2 regions of the Microbulbifer aestuariivivens genome follow, and region 2 is predicted to be linked to the other one. Evidence: predicted binding sites of a transcription regulator. Region 2 holds the regulator's gene; the other holds the start of a gene.
The links. Region 2 encodes sigma-54, which starts transcription at its own class of promoters, with help from an activator protein. Its sites were predicted from a motif close to TGGCACANNNNTTGCNNT; they were not measured.
Positions count from the first base shown of each region.

Region 1: ABEA58_RS03825 (phosphoribulokinase) is a predicted target of sigma-54. The motif match lies at 3,888-3,905, and genes of this name have one in related genera.

Region 1 covers NZ_BAABRT010000004.1:125,537-130,906, forward strand. Annotated here, with positions in the region: gene ABEA58_RS03810 (hypothetical protein) at 1-67, shown strand, start outside; gene ABEA58_RS03815 (hypothetical protein) at 307-1,110, opposite strand; gene ABEA58_RS03820 (hypothetical protein) at 1,373-2,221, shown strand; gene ABEA58_RS03825 (phosphoribulokinase) at 2,807-3,745, opposite strand; gene ABEA58_RS03830 (efflux RND transporter permease subunit) at 4,065-5,370, opposite strand, start outside.
Region 2 covers NZ_BAABRT010000003.1:61,120-68,460, reverse strand. Annotated here, with positions in the region: gene mgtE (magnesium transporter) at 1-369, opposite strand, end outside; gene ABEA58_RS02620 (HPr family phosphocarrier protein) at 481-750, opposite strand; gene rapZ (RNase adapter RapZ) at 770-1,630, opposite strand; gene ptsN (PTS IIA-like nitrogen regulatory protein PtsN) at 1,715-2,176, opposite strand; gene hpf (ribosome hibernation-promoting factor, HPF/YfiA family) at 2,180-2,470, opposite strand; gene ABEA58_RS02600 (RNA polymerase factor sigma-54) at 2,660-4,138, opposite strand; gene lptB (LPS export ABC transporter ATP-binding protein) at 4,361-5,086, opposite strand; gene lptA (lipopolysaccharide transport periplasmic protein LptA) at 5,151-5,750, opposite strand; gene lptC (LPS export ABC transporter periplasmic protein LptC) at 5,737-6,303, opposite strand; gene ABEA58_RS02580 (KdsC family phosphatase) at 6,385-6,924, opposite strand; gene ABEA58_RS02575 (KpsF/GutQ family sugar-phosphate isomerase) at 6,984-7,341, opposite strand, start outside.

The sequences.
Region 1 (5,370 bases), on a different contig from region 2:
AGAACAGCTGCTGTGGATACGGCAAAACTCCGACAACCGCTACCTGCCATACGGCCCGCTGCTGTGACCATAAAGGCCCGCCCCAGGCCCGCGGCTTTTACGATAAAGCCCAGCTGGGCTATATACCCCGACGTATGACCAGTCCCGCTGCGCTATAAGCCGGTTTAGACCCAGGCCCTCTTTATGGCTGCATGGCTGCATGGCTGCATGGCTGCGACCGCTGTGATAATGGCTTGGCGAATACCCGCCAAGCCACAGTACGCCGGGTACGCTGGTGAAAAGGCTTGAGATGGAATGTTCTGGCACTCAGTCCTCCAGACGCGAAACCTGCCCGCAGAGAAACTCGCCGCTGCCGGGCATCCGGTAGTTCCCCGGCAGGTAACGCCAGACAATATAGCCGGCATCATCCAGCAACCAGGCACTGGGCCGACAGGCGGCGCCGCCACTGGCTGCAGCGGTGACACTATCCGCACAACGAACCTGCCCTGATCCTGCCCAACGTCTTACCCAAGGCCCCAGCAGGCGGAACCAGATCGGCACACTGGCAGGCGCAATAAAGGCCCTATTGGCCGGCGCCGAGGATGAAAGCTGCAACACCGCCGGTGCGCTTTCCCCCGGCCACAGTTGCGGCCAGCGCTCTGCCGGTTCGGTGCTGACCAGTACCAGTTTTACATTATTCTTTTCCAGTCGATACTGCCCCTGCGCCAGCTGATAGAGCTGTGCGCGACTGTCCGCACAAAAAGTACCGCGCAAAAATACCACCAGATAGCCACCGTTTGCTTCGAGTGGAGATTCGCCCTCGGAATCATTTTCGCAGTGGTCGCTGAGGAGGCCTGCGCTCGGCCAGCAGCTGCCATCGGCGAGTGTGAGCGAGGGTATTTTCTGGTCGATGGACTGCATCACAGGGTGGTTCAAGGCGCTCCAATGGAAAAAATAGACAAGCACAACAAACAGGTTATAGAGACTGAGCTGCAACGGCAGGCTCTGCTCACTGGCGGTAAGAAGGGTGATCGCCAGCCCGATCAACTGCACCGCAAAACCTTTGGGCTCCCACTGCTCACCGGCGAATCTTGCCGGCAGGAAGAAGCGCAGCAGCATCCATATAGGCACGGCCCATGCGCACAAAAATACTCCCAGCCAGGCAACTTCTCCGCCGTGAAAATATTGCCACAAGGCCCAAAAACCGCAGCTCCACAGCCAAATAAAAGCCACGAAAGTAAAAAATACCTTGATTCTGCTCATATACTGGTAAAAATACCCGGAAAAACTTGCAATCAAGTATATAAATAAGCTGCAATTAGCGCGATGTTTTCTACACTTCGTTTATTTTTCTTTTAAAAGCTAAAACAACACTGACAGACAGGGATATTTTATGGCTGCAAGAAAGAAATCCAGCACCAGAACGGTCGCCCCAGCGGTAAGCCCGATTGCCAAACTGGAAGCTGAACTCAGCAAACTCAAAGATCAGCTGGTAAAGGCCCGCGAGAAACAGGAACAAGACGCAGCCAAGGCTGCCGACAAGCTGGCCAAGGATGCCGCCAAAGCTGCTGCCAAGGCTGATAAAGAAGCCGCTAAAGTTAAAGCTACCCGCGCGAAGAAGAAAACCCCCGCACAACAGCGCCAGCTGAAAAGTGCCGTAGCCGCAGCAAGCGCCGCCAAGAAAGCGGCAGCCAGTGCCAAAGCCGCAGCCAAGGAAGCCAAAGAACAGCTTGCAGTCCTCAAACAAGACAACAAGCTCGCGGCTAAAGTCGCCAAGGCTGTCGCCAAGGAAGAAGCCGCTGTAGCGAAGAAACTGGCTGCCGAAGCCAAGAAGCAGGCTGCCGCCGAAGCGAAGAAAGCCGCCGCCGCTGCCAAGAAGAAAGCTGCCGCCGAGAAGAAGAAAGCCGCCGCTGCCGCCAAGAAGAAAGCTGCCGCCGAGAAGAAAAAAGCTGCTGCAGCCAAGAAAAAGGCTGCCGCCGCTGCCAAGAAAGCCAAGGCAAAAGCCAAAAAGGCCACTGCCAAGAAAAAGCCCGGTCGGCCTAAGAAGGCAGCCACCACCGCCAAGAAGTCCCCCGGCCGCCCGAAGAAAGCAGCCACAGCCGCCAAGAAGTCTCCGGGTCGCCCGAAGAAGGCCGCCACAAAAGCTGCAGCTAAAAAGTCTCCCGGTCGCCCTAAGAAAGCCGCTACCGCCAAAAAGACCCCAGGCCGCCGCGGACGTCCGCCAAAGGCTAAGCAAGACTGAAGTAACGCGCAGTGGGATCTCGGGGCTCCGGCCCCGTTGCCTATCACCGCATGACCCCGGCCAATGCCGGGGTTTTTCATTTTTCCGCCTCCTCTCTTTTGCTTATCTTGCTACCGCCTTTTTCGCCCCCCCTTTTACACTCCCTTTTACACTCGCTTTTACGCTGCCTCCTGCAGGGAGCAGCCCCGATTGCGGGAAGATTGCTTTTGTCGGCTGGGGCTTGTGCAAACCCGGAAACACTGTTGCCCCGGCAAGGCAGCGCTGACTTAGAACGGTGATTCAGAACGCTGACTTAGACAGTAGCGCAGGCTCGGGAGATACCCGGGCTTGGAAAGCGGTATGGATTTAGCCAGCGCCGCGGCTACTAAACCGTCGTGAGCTATTAAACCGCCGTGGGCTATTGAACCGCCGCAGGCTATGGAAGCGCCGCAGGCTATGAAAGCGGCGCAGACTATGAAAGCGGCGCAGACTATGAAAGCGGCGCAGGTTTAGAAAGCAGCGCTCACCAGGCGAATGCTTCTGGCCAGCAGGCAGTATCCAACTGGCACTAACAGCTCGCCACAGCAGCGGGCCAGCAACAGCCCCCTAGGGGCGATTAAGCCGCAGCCCCGCAATAGCGTGATCCCGGCCAAGCTCCAGTACACAGTCAGCGCGCCCGGGCATTTCTTCGAGCAGATTGCGGGTAATACGCTCATAGTGCTGTACAAAGCGGACGATCTCCGCATCCGACATTCCGCCGCCACGGGCAGCCCGCAGCTGGTGCTCCTGCTGAGTGCGCCAGGCGAGCACGCTCTGCATATCCGGCACTTTCAGCATTACCAGCACATCGAGCATGGAAAACAGCTGCCGGTAGGGCCCCTGCAGCTGTTGATTGATGTAATCCCGCCAGTGCCCCTCGGGGTCTTCAAGGCGCTCAAGACTGTTGATCGGTTCCTCAGCGCCCTGCCATGGCAGGGCGCCGACACACCACCCCTCGAACAGCAGAATATCCACCGGGCCACGATAGTGGCTCCAGGTTGAAGTCGCCGCACGGTCATCAATGGATTTATCAAAGCGGGGGATCGGCGTCTGGTCGCCCTCGCCGCTGCGACAGAGACGCTGGATCGTATCGATACCGAGCGCCACATCATGAGTGCCGGGTACGCCTCGGGTGGCCAGCAGCGGGTGTACCTGCTGCCCCAGTCGCAAGCGCTCGGCGCGGGTCAGGTAGAGATCATCGAGGGAAAAGCCTGTACTGCGAACACCTATGAGTCCCCATACAAGCGTTAGAAATGCGGTCAGCGTGGATTTTCCGGAGCCCTGGCCGCCACAGAGACCAACCACCAGTGTCTGCTCCTGCCGGGTCTGGTCTTGATGCCGCTGCTCCTCAAGCCAGATGGCCAGAGGCAGCAGGTACTGATCAATCGCCCGGTTGAAGGAGGATGGCAGCTGCTGCTCGGCGATAAACTCTGCGATCGGCTCCTCTAAAGCCTGTCGCAGTGCCCGCGCACGCTGCAGGATCGCTTCCGGCCAGCTGGATGTCATGCGTCACCCCGTTTCCCATGGGTTTCAAAGGCTACCAGGCTAAAAGCCGCTGCCGCTCCCGGCCGGGAGAGTTCAGCGCTTTCTATGCGATTCAATTGAAGCGACTCACCTGCTGCGCCTCAACCGCACCCACAATCGCTGTGGCACAAGCAGTGTGCCACTATCGCTGCGCCACTATCGATGCGCCACTATCGCTGCGCCATTATCGATACGCCATCCGAAGAGAGCGCTCTGCAGCCGGCGCTGGCGCCTGCCTAGAGGAAGCAATGCAGGTTCCGTGCCGGCCCCATGGTAAAGCGGTTATGCCCACAGCGGGGGATCAACCCTCGCCCCACTGGGTGCCGCGAATCGGCGGTGGCAGCAGGCTGGCGAAGAGGTCGCGGATGCGCCCCGGCAGCACCAGCATCACCGGTGTCACCACCAGTGTCAGTACCGTCGAGAATGTCAGGCCATAGACAATGGCGCTGGCCAGCTTGACCCAGAAGGACGCCACCACGCCGCCAACCACTACATCGCGGCCGACCATATCCACACTCACGCCGAGGGCGAGAGGCAGCAGGCCGAGGATGGTGGTCGCGGTGGTGAGAAACACCGGCCGCAGCCGCTGTGCCGAGGCCTTCACCGCCGCCGCCGCCGGCGACAGGCCCGGCTCGGCGTTGCGCACATAATTGTAGGTATCGATCAAAACGATATTGTTGTTCACCACAATCCCGGCCAGCGCCACAATGCCCACGCCGGTCATGATCACACTGAAAGTGCTCTGGGTCAGCAGCAGGCCCAGCATCACACCCAGCGTCGACATCACCACCGACGAGAGAATCAGCAGGGACTGATAGAAGCTGTTGAACTGGGTCACCAGCAGGATATACATCAGAAACAGCGACAGCAGGAACGCGATGCCCAGGAAGGTCAGGGATTCGTTCTGCTCCTCATCGGCGCCCCGGAACAGCAGTTCCACACGGCTGTCCACCGGGTTCTCCGCCAGCCACGCGCGAATCTCCCGCACCTTGTCATCCGCCAGAACCCCCTCTTCGGCATCCGCCTTCACCTGCATACGGGTGATGCCGTTGATCCGTTCGATCTTGTCCACCTTCGGGTGCGCCTCGGTGCGCACAAAACTGCTGACCGGCACAGCGCCGCCGGGGGTATTTACCTTCAGCTGGTCCAGCGCGGCGATGCCACGGGATGCCTCTGGATAGCGAATGCGAATATCCACTTCCTCGTCGCTGTCGTCGGGGCGGTATTCAGCCACTCGCACGCCGTTGGTGACCAGCTGCACCGCCCGCCCCACTTCCGTGAGGTCGGCCCCATAGAGCGCGGCCTTGGAGCGATCGACTTTCACCTCCCACTCGATACCCGGCAGCGGCGCCGTGTTGGTGATATCCCGCAGGCCGTCGAATTCGTGGAGGAGAGCGTGGGTGAGACGCCGTGTTTCCACCAGCAGCGCATCATAGTCGCGCCCGCGCAACTCAAGCACGATGTCCTTGCCGATGGGGGGGCCGCCCTCGAACTCATTGGCGGTTACTTTAATGCCGGGGAAGTTCGCGCAGCGCGCACGCAGGTCGGCGAAGATGTCACCGCTGCGACGCTGGCGCTCCTTGGCGGGAATCAACTCCACCAGAATA
Region 2 (7,341 bases):
CATGGCCGAGAGGACTTCGGCCATCACGCGTTCGGGTAATTGCTGCAGGATATCGGCCACGTCGTCAGCGTCGAGACCCTCCATCACCGCCACCATTTCCTCGGTGTCCATGGTGGCGAGGATCTGGCTCTGCACGTCGTAGGAGAGCTCCTGCAGGACGTCGCCCTCGATCTCCTTGTCGATCAGTTTCCACAGGATATGGCGAATGCGCGGTGGCGAGCTCTCCAGCAGCTGGGCAATACTCTGCGGGCTCAGGGTGGCGAGCATCCGCCGCACTTCCTGCCCGGTACCGCTGTCCAGCGCGGTAAAGAGCTCACTGAGCTGGCTCTGTGCGCGGAAGTTGATTTCGGCGGAAGGGGGGGCGGACACGGCTTTTCCTCGGCTGCGGGCGTGTTGCGGTGAGCTGGTTACTGCGCGGAGAGTGGGATTCTATGCGGATAAGGGAGCGCCCGCCAGCAAAAGGGGGGAGGCCGACGGAGGTTACTCTCCCTCGCCGAAGCGATCCGCGATGAGTGCCGCGATGGCTTCCAGAGCCGCCTCTTCATCGCTGCCGCTGACTTCAAGCTCCAACTCGGTGCCTTTGCCTGCCGCCAGCAGCATCAGTGCCATTACGCTTTTGCCGTCGACACATTTACCGCGGCAGTGGACGCGCACATCGGCCCCGAAGCGCGCGGAGGTTTGTGCGAATTTACTGGCCGCGCGGGCGTGCAGCCCAAGCTTGTTGATGATTTCCAGTCTGCTTTTTTGCATTTTTTGTTCTCCGGCCAGCCTATTTCTGCTGCTGGCGATGGCGGATCTGCACATTGTCAAAGTGACCGGCAAAGTATCTGGCCAGTTGTTCCACCATATAGACAGAGCGGTGTCGGCCACCGGTGCAGCCGATTGCCACGCAGGTGTAGCTGCGATTGCTTTTCTGGTATGAGGGCAGCCAGCGTTCCAGGAAGCTCTTGATATCCCGCTCCATGTCCGCGGTTTCAGGATGAGCGCGCAGGAACTCCGCCACCTCGGGATCGAGGCCGGTTTTGTGGCGCAGCTCGGCAATCCAGTAGGGGTTGGGCAGGCAGCGCAGGTCGAATACCAGATCCGCATCCACCGGCACGCCGTGCTTGTAGCCGAAGGACTGGAACAGAATCGCCATTCCCGGGCTGGCTTTGCCCACCACGCGGGTTTTCACCAGATCCCGCAGCTGGTGCAGGCTCAGGCTGCTGGTGTCGATTACCAGGTCGGCCATGGCGGCCAGCGGTGCCAAGAGTTCCTTTTCCTGGTTCAGGGCTTCCAGCAGGTGAGTGCGGTTGTCACTGAGCGGGTGTTTGCGGCGGGTCTCGCTGAAGCGCTGAACCAGTACGGGCGAACGGGCGTCCAGGTAGATGACGTCGCAGTGAATGCCGCTCTGGCGCAGCTCGTCGATGACCCTTGGCGCCTGTTGTACATCCTGCCACAGGTTGCGGGCATCGATGCCGAGCGCCAGACGTGTGTTATCCACCGGGGGCTGGTCGCTGACGCGCCGCACCAGCTCCGGCAGCAGGCTGGCCGGCAGGTTGTCGATGCAGTTGAAGCCCACATCCTCCAGCAGCTGCAGGGCGGAACTTTTCCCCGAGCCGGAGCGGCCACTGATGATTACCAAGCGCATGAATGCAGATCCTTCAGTCAACAGGCGCGGATTGCAGACGGCTGGGACCTCCAGCCGCTGAAATTTGCTGCGGAATGGCGTTGATTATGCAGCGGCAGAGCTGTCGATGGCCAGCGCGTAAAGCTCGTCGCCGGTTTCGGCCGCGCGCAGTTTGTCGCGCACGCGGCTGTCGCTGAAGAGGCCCGCGATCTGCGCCAGGGTGTCCAGGTGTTCCTGTTCGTGGCCCTCCGGCACAAGCAGGGCGAACAGGAGGTCTACCGGCTGGCGGTCTGCGGCGTCGAAGTCGACGGCGGGGTCGGTGGTGCAGAGCACACCGATCGGATGTTCGCACCCGGGCAGGTGGCAGTGCGGGATGGCCACCCCCTCACCAATGCCCGTGGAGCCCAGGCGCTCACGGGCGATCAACTGGTTGAAAACAGTGTCGGAATCGAATTGTGGATATTGTTCTGCAATGGCCTGGGCGATATTCAACAGCAACTTCTTCTTGCTGCTCCCCGCCAGATTACAGAGGCTCAGGCGGGGAGAGAGTAATGCATCCAATGTCATAAGCTAGCGGTGCTTGCGCAACTTCTCTTTATGTTTCAACAGCTGGCGGTCGAGCTTGTCGGTCAGGCCGTCGATCGCCGCGTACATGTCATCCGCCTCGGAGTTGGCGAAGACTTCAGACCCGTTGACATGCATCAGGGCCTCCGCGCGCTGGACTTCCCTGTCGATCGACAGGGTAACCTGCGCAGTGGTGATCAGGTCGTTGTGGTGAACCAGCTTGTCCATTTTTTCGAGACAGTAATCACGAAGAGCTGGGCTTACATCCAGGTGACGGCCACTGATGTTGATCTGCATGGAAATCTCCTCAAAGAGTGTATCGCTTTCCGGCGCTACCCCCTTCAGGGCGGCAACCCTACTAGGAAGTTCGCCAGATTGGAAGGATACACTCAAACTTCGCGCTTCGGTTGTCACGCCCGTATGAACGGGCGCCAGAGGGCTGTGACCGCCGGCATAAGTGCGGTCAGGATTTGGCTTTGGGAAGGGTCAGACCAGGCGCTTGCGCTCGCTGGATGAGGGAATACCCATGGACTCCCGGTACTTGGCCACGGTGCGCCTCGCGACCTTGATGCCCTGGCTGTCCAGCTCCTGGGTAATTTTGTTGTCAGACAGCGGTTTGCGCGGCGGTTCGGCGTCGATCAGTTTGCGGATCAGGGCGCGGATGGCGGTGGAGGAGGCGTCTTCACCGGAGTCGGTGCTCACATGGCTGGAGAAGAAGTACTTGAGCTCGAAAACCCCGCGAGGTGTGAGCATAAACTTCTGCGTGGTCACGCGGGAGATGGTGGACTCATGCATGCCGATGCTCTCGGCGATGTCCGCCAGCACCATGGGGCGCATGGCTTCCGGGCCCTGTTCGAGGAAGCCCTGCTGTTTTTCCACAATGCTGGAGGCGACCTTGAGCAGAGTCTCGTTGCGGCTCTGCAGGCTCTTGAGGAACCAGCGGGCTTCCTGCAGGTTGTCCTTCAGGTAGCTGTTGTCGCTGGAGTTGTCGGCGCGCTTGATCAGCGAGGCGTAGCTGCTGTTGATGCGCAGCTTCGGGGTGGTTTCCGGATTCAGCTCCACCAGCCAGCGCTGTTCGCGGCGGCTGACGATAATATCCGGCACCACATACTGGGTCTCCTCGCCACTGAAGCCCTCACCCGGGTGCGGGTTCAGCGTCTGGATAAGGCGCACCACATCGCCCAGCTGCGCCTCGCTCAGGCGGGTGCGTCTGCTCAGCTGGCGGAAGTCGCGCTTGCCGAGCAGCTCCAGGTATTTGTCCACCACCAGCTTGGCCTCATCCAGCCACGGGGTGCCGGGAGGCAGTTGGCGCAGTTGCAACAGCAGGCATTCGCGCAGGTCGCGAGCGCCGCAGCCGGCGGGCTCGAACTGCTGGATGGTTTTCAGTACGGCGAGCAGCTCGTCTTCCTCGACCTGCAGTGCTGCGGATAGCTCTGCGGTGGGGGTCTGCAGGAAACCGGCGGGGGAGATATCGTCGATCAGTGTCTCGGCGATCTGCTTGTCTTCGGCGGAAAGGCCGGTCAGGTTGAGTTGCCACAGCAGGTGGTCGGCGAGGCCGATACCGGCGGCGTTGCGCTGCTCGAAACCGCTGTCCTCGCTATCCTGGCTGCCGCTGTAGCTGCCAGAGCCGTAGATGTCGTCCCACTGGGTATCCACGGGCAGGTCGGTGGGGATGTCGGAGTTCCACTCTGGCTCCTGTTCAGGGGCGGTGGATGCCTCTCTCTGGTCGTGTTCGCGCTCGCGCTCGGCGCTGGTTTTAGACTGGCTGTTTTCGTCCGTTGTGCTGTCGCCGCTTCGGTCGCCGAAATCCTCGCCATCAACTTCCAGCATGGGGTTGCTGTCCAGCGCGGACTGCACTTCCTGCTGAAGGTCGAGGGTCGACAGCTGCAGCAACCTGATCGCCTGCTGAAGCTGCGGCGTCATGGTCAGCTGGGTGCCGAGTTTTAACTGCAGGGACTGCTTCATACGGTGGGCTTACACGCGTTCGGCGGATGAATCGACTTGAACGACGCAACAGACTACCCCCCGTCTGAGCGGATTACAAGCAATAACTATGCCTACTATTTACGGGCAATCTGCGGTGAAAGTTGCGGTGAAAGTTGCGGTGAAAGTTGCGGTGAATAGGCGCGGTGAAGGCGGGAGTTGCGCCCCACGGCGCAACAGTGCGATACGGGGCGCGGGTGCGCGTCAGATGGTGAATTCGTGTCCCAAATACACCTCGCGCACCTGCTGGTTGGCAAGCACTTCGGCGGGGCTGCCGGCGGCGATGATATGGCCCTCGCTGACGATATAGGCCTTCTCGCAGATATCCAGCGTCTCGCGCACATTGTGATCGGTGATCAGTACGCCGATACCGCGGTCGCGCAGGTGGCGGATGATCTGCTTGATGTCGTTGACCGAGATGGGGTCGACACCGGCGAAGGGTTCGTCCAGCAAGACGAAGTCCGGGTCTGTGGCCAGCGCGCGGGCAATTTCGACCCGGCGCCGCTCGCCCCCGGAGAGGGCCATGCCGAGGCTGCTCTCTATGTGGGTGATGTGGAACTCTTTCAGCAGTTCCTCCAGGGCATCCTCCCGCTGCGTGCGGGACAGGTCCTTGCGGGTCTGCAGGATGGCGAGAATGTTGTCGCGCACGGACAGGCGACGGAACACTGAGGCCTCCTGCGGCAGGTAGCCGATCCCTTTGCGGGCGCGACCGTGCATGGAGAGACGGGTGATGTCCTCATCATCGATGAGCACCTGGCCGGCATCGGCCTGTACCAGCCCCGCGATCATGTAGAAGCAGGTGGTTTTGCCGGCGCCATTTGGGCCCAGCAGGCCCACGACCTGGCCACTGCTGACCTCGACGGAGACGTCCTGAACCACCTTTCTTTTCTTGTACTGTTTGGCGAGGTGTAGCGCTCTCAGCCTTGGCATAGTGAATTCCGCAGTCTTGATGGTCTGTGCCCGGGGGCAATTGGGTGGGGCGGGTACCTTATTCTCAGGGAGTGTCTTGTGCCTGCGGGTTCTGCACCGCTGGAACCTCGCCTCCCTCTTGTCCCTCTTGTCCCTCTTGTCCCCCTGGGGGTTGGCCCGCCACTTTTTTCTCCGGCTGCCAGATCATCTCCACGCGGCCGTTGCCGGACTGTCCCTGAGCCTCGATCTGCTCGCTGATCAGGTCGTAGTCGATCTTCTCGGCGGACAGGGTGTTGCCGTTGCGATCCACCTGGGCATCCCCGGACAGCTGCAGTGCGTCGGCATTGACGCGGAATTCGATGCGGCGGGCCTTGGCTTTAACCGGCGTCTGGCTCTGCTGTACCTGCTGCTGGAAATGCGCGGGCTCGCCGGTGGCGACCACTTTCTGGATTTCGCCCTCGGCGGTGCCGTGCACCTCGACGCGATCGGCGAGAATCCGCAGGCTGCCCTGGGAGATCTGCACGTTGCCAATATAAACGAACAGGTTATCGGCCCGGTTGCCGTCGAAATGCTCGGATTTCACCCGGATGGGCTGGTTGCGGTCTTCCGGCAGGGCGAGGGCCTGGGCGCTCAGTACCAGCAGGGCAAAGGCGGCGATGGGCCGCATCAGATTATTGGTTTTCATAGATGCTCTGTACCTCGGAGAGGATTTCCACCCGGTCTTCTTTCAGGTAGGCGCGCAGGCCGCGGCCCTCGGTGCGGTTGGCGCCGGCCGCAATCTTAACAACTTTGTCGGTTTCGGCGAATTCCTCGCGCGGTTTGATGGTAATGGCGGCAGTCTGCAGGTGTATGCCGCCGGCTTGTGGCAACTCCCAGATATTCACGTCGCCGCGCAGTACCACCCGCTCCCCGTTATTGTAGGCCACCCCGGTTTCGGACTCGGTGCGCCAGCGCGGTGACTGCCCCTGATAAAACACAATGCGCGGCTGATCCAGATTGGCCCGGTCGCGACGGGCGAACTGGAAGTAGGTGACGCTGTCGGCATCCAGGCGGTAGGCGAGGGTGCCCTCGGGGCTGAAGTGGCGGGTCTTGGCTCCGCGGATGATCAGGTCCGCCGCGCGATCGAATTCCTTTGGGGTCGGTCGCTTGCCGAGTAATTGCTGCGGCGGGCTCTCGGAGAACCAGAGCCCCACGCTGATCAGGGCGACGACGATAGCCAGAGGTAGCCAGGTGCGCATTGGGGCGTCTCCCAGTAGCCGTATAGGGGCCGTATAGTGGCCGTAGAGTTAGGGGCCGTAAAGTTGTGGCCGCGGTGCCGGTCAGTCGGCGGAATGCAGGTAGGGGGCCAGCGCCGCGTCAAAAGTGCCCTGGGCTTTCATGATGCGATCGCAAACCTCGCGCACAGCGCCCTCGCCACCCCGGGTGTCGGTAACCCAGATGGCCCGCTCGCGCACGGCGGCGGCGGCGTTGGGTACCGAGATAGGGCAGCCCACCCGGGTCATCACCAGGAGATCGGGGTAGTCGTCACCCACATAGGCGATGTCTTCCAGCCGGTAACCCTCATCGCCGAACAGCTCCTGCAGGGCGGTGAACTTGTCTTCGCGCCCCTGGATCAGCTTGTGCACGCCCAGGTCGTGTGCCCGGCGCTCCACCACGCTGCTGCGCCGGCCGGTAATGATGGCGACCTGTACCCCGGATTTCTGCAGCATTTTGATGCCGTGGCCATCGAGGGTATTGAAGGTTTTCAGTTCGTTGCCGTTGTTATCGAAAAAGAGGCGGCCATCGGTGAGAACGCCGTCCACATCCAGTACCAGGTGGCGCACCTGTGCGAGTTTGTGATCGAGCTGCTCGGCGTCTATTAAGTGTTGTTTATTGTGTTGTGAATGCTGTTGGCTCACGGGGTTTGTTCCTTAATTGCTCAGATGACGCCGGCGCGGAGTATATCGTGCATATGCAGCAGACCGATGGGATGGCGGGCTTCATCCTCTACCACCAGCGCGGTAATACGGTTGTCCTCCATGATGCGCAGTGCTTCCGCCGCCAGGGTATCTTTGGACACGGTTTTTGGCCGGCGGCTCATGACCGTGTCCATGGTGGCGGTATCCAGCTCGATCTTGTGATCGATAACACGGCGCAGGTCGCCGTCGGTGAAAACGCCAAGGAGAGTGCCCTTGTTATCCACCACGGTGGTCATGCCGAAGCCCTTGCTGGTCATTTCCAGCAGAGCCTTGGAGAGGGGAGTTTCCGGTGAAACCTGCGGCAGCTCTTCGCCGGCG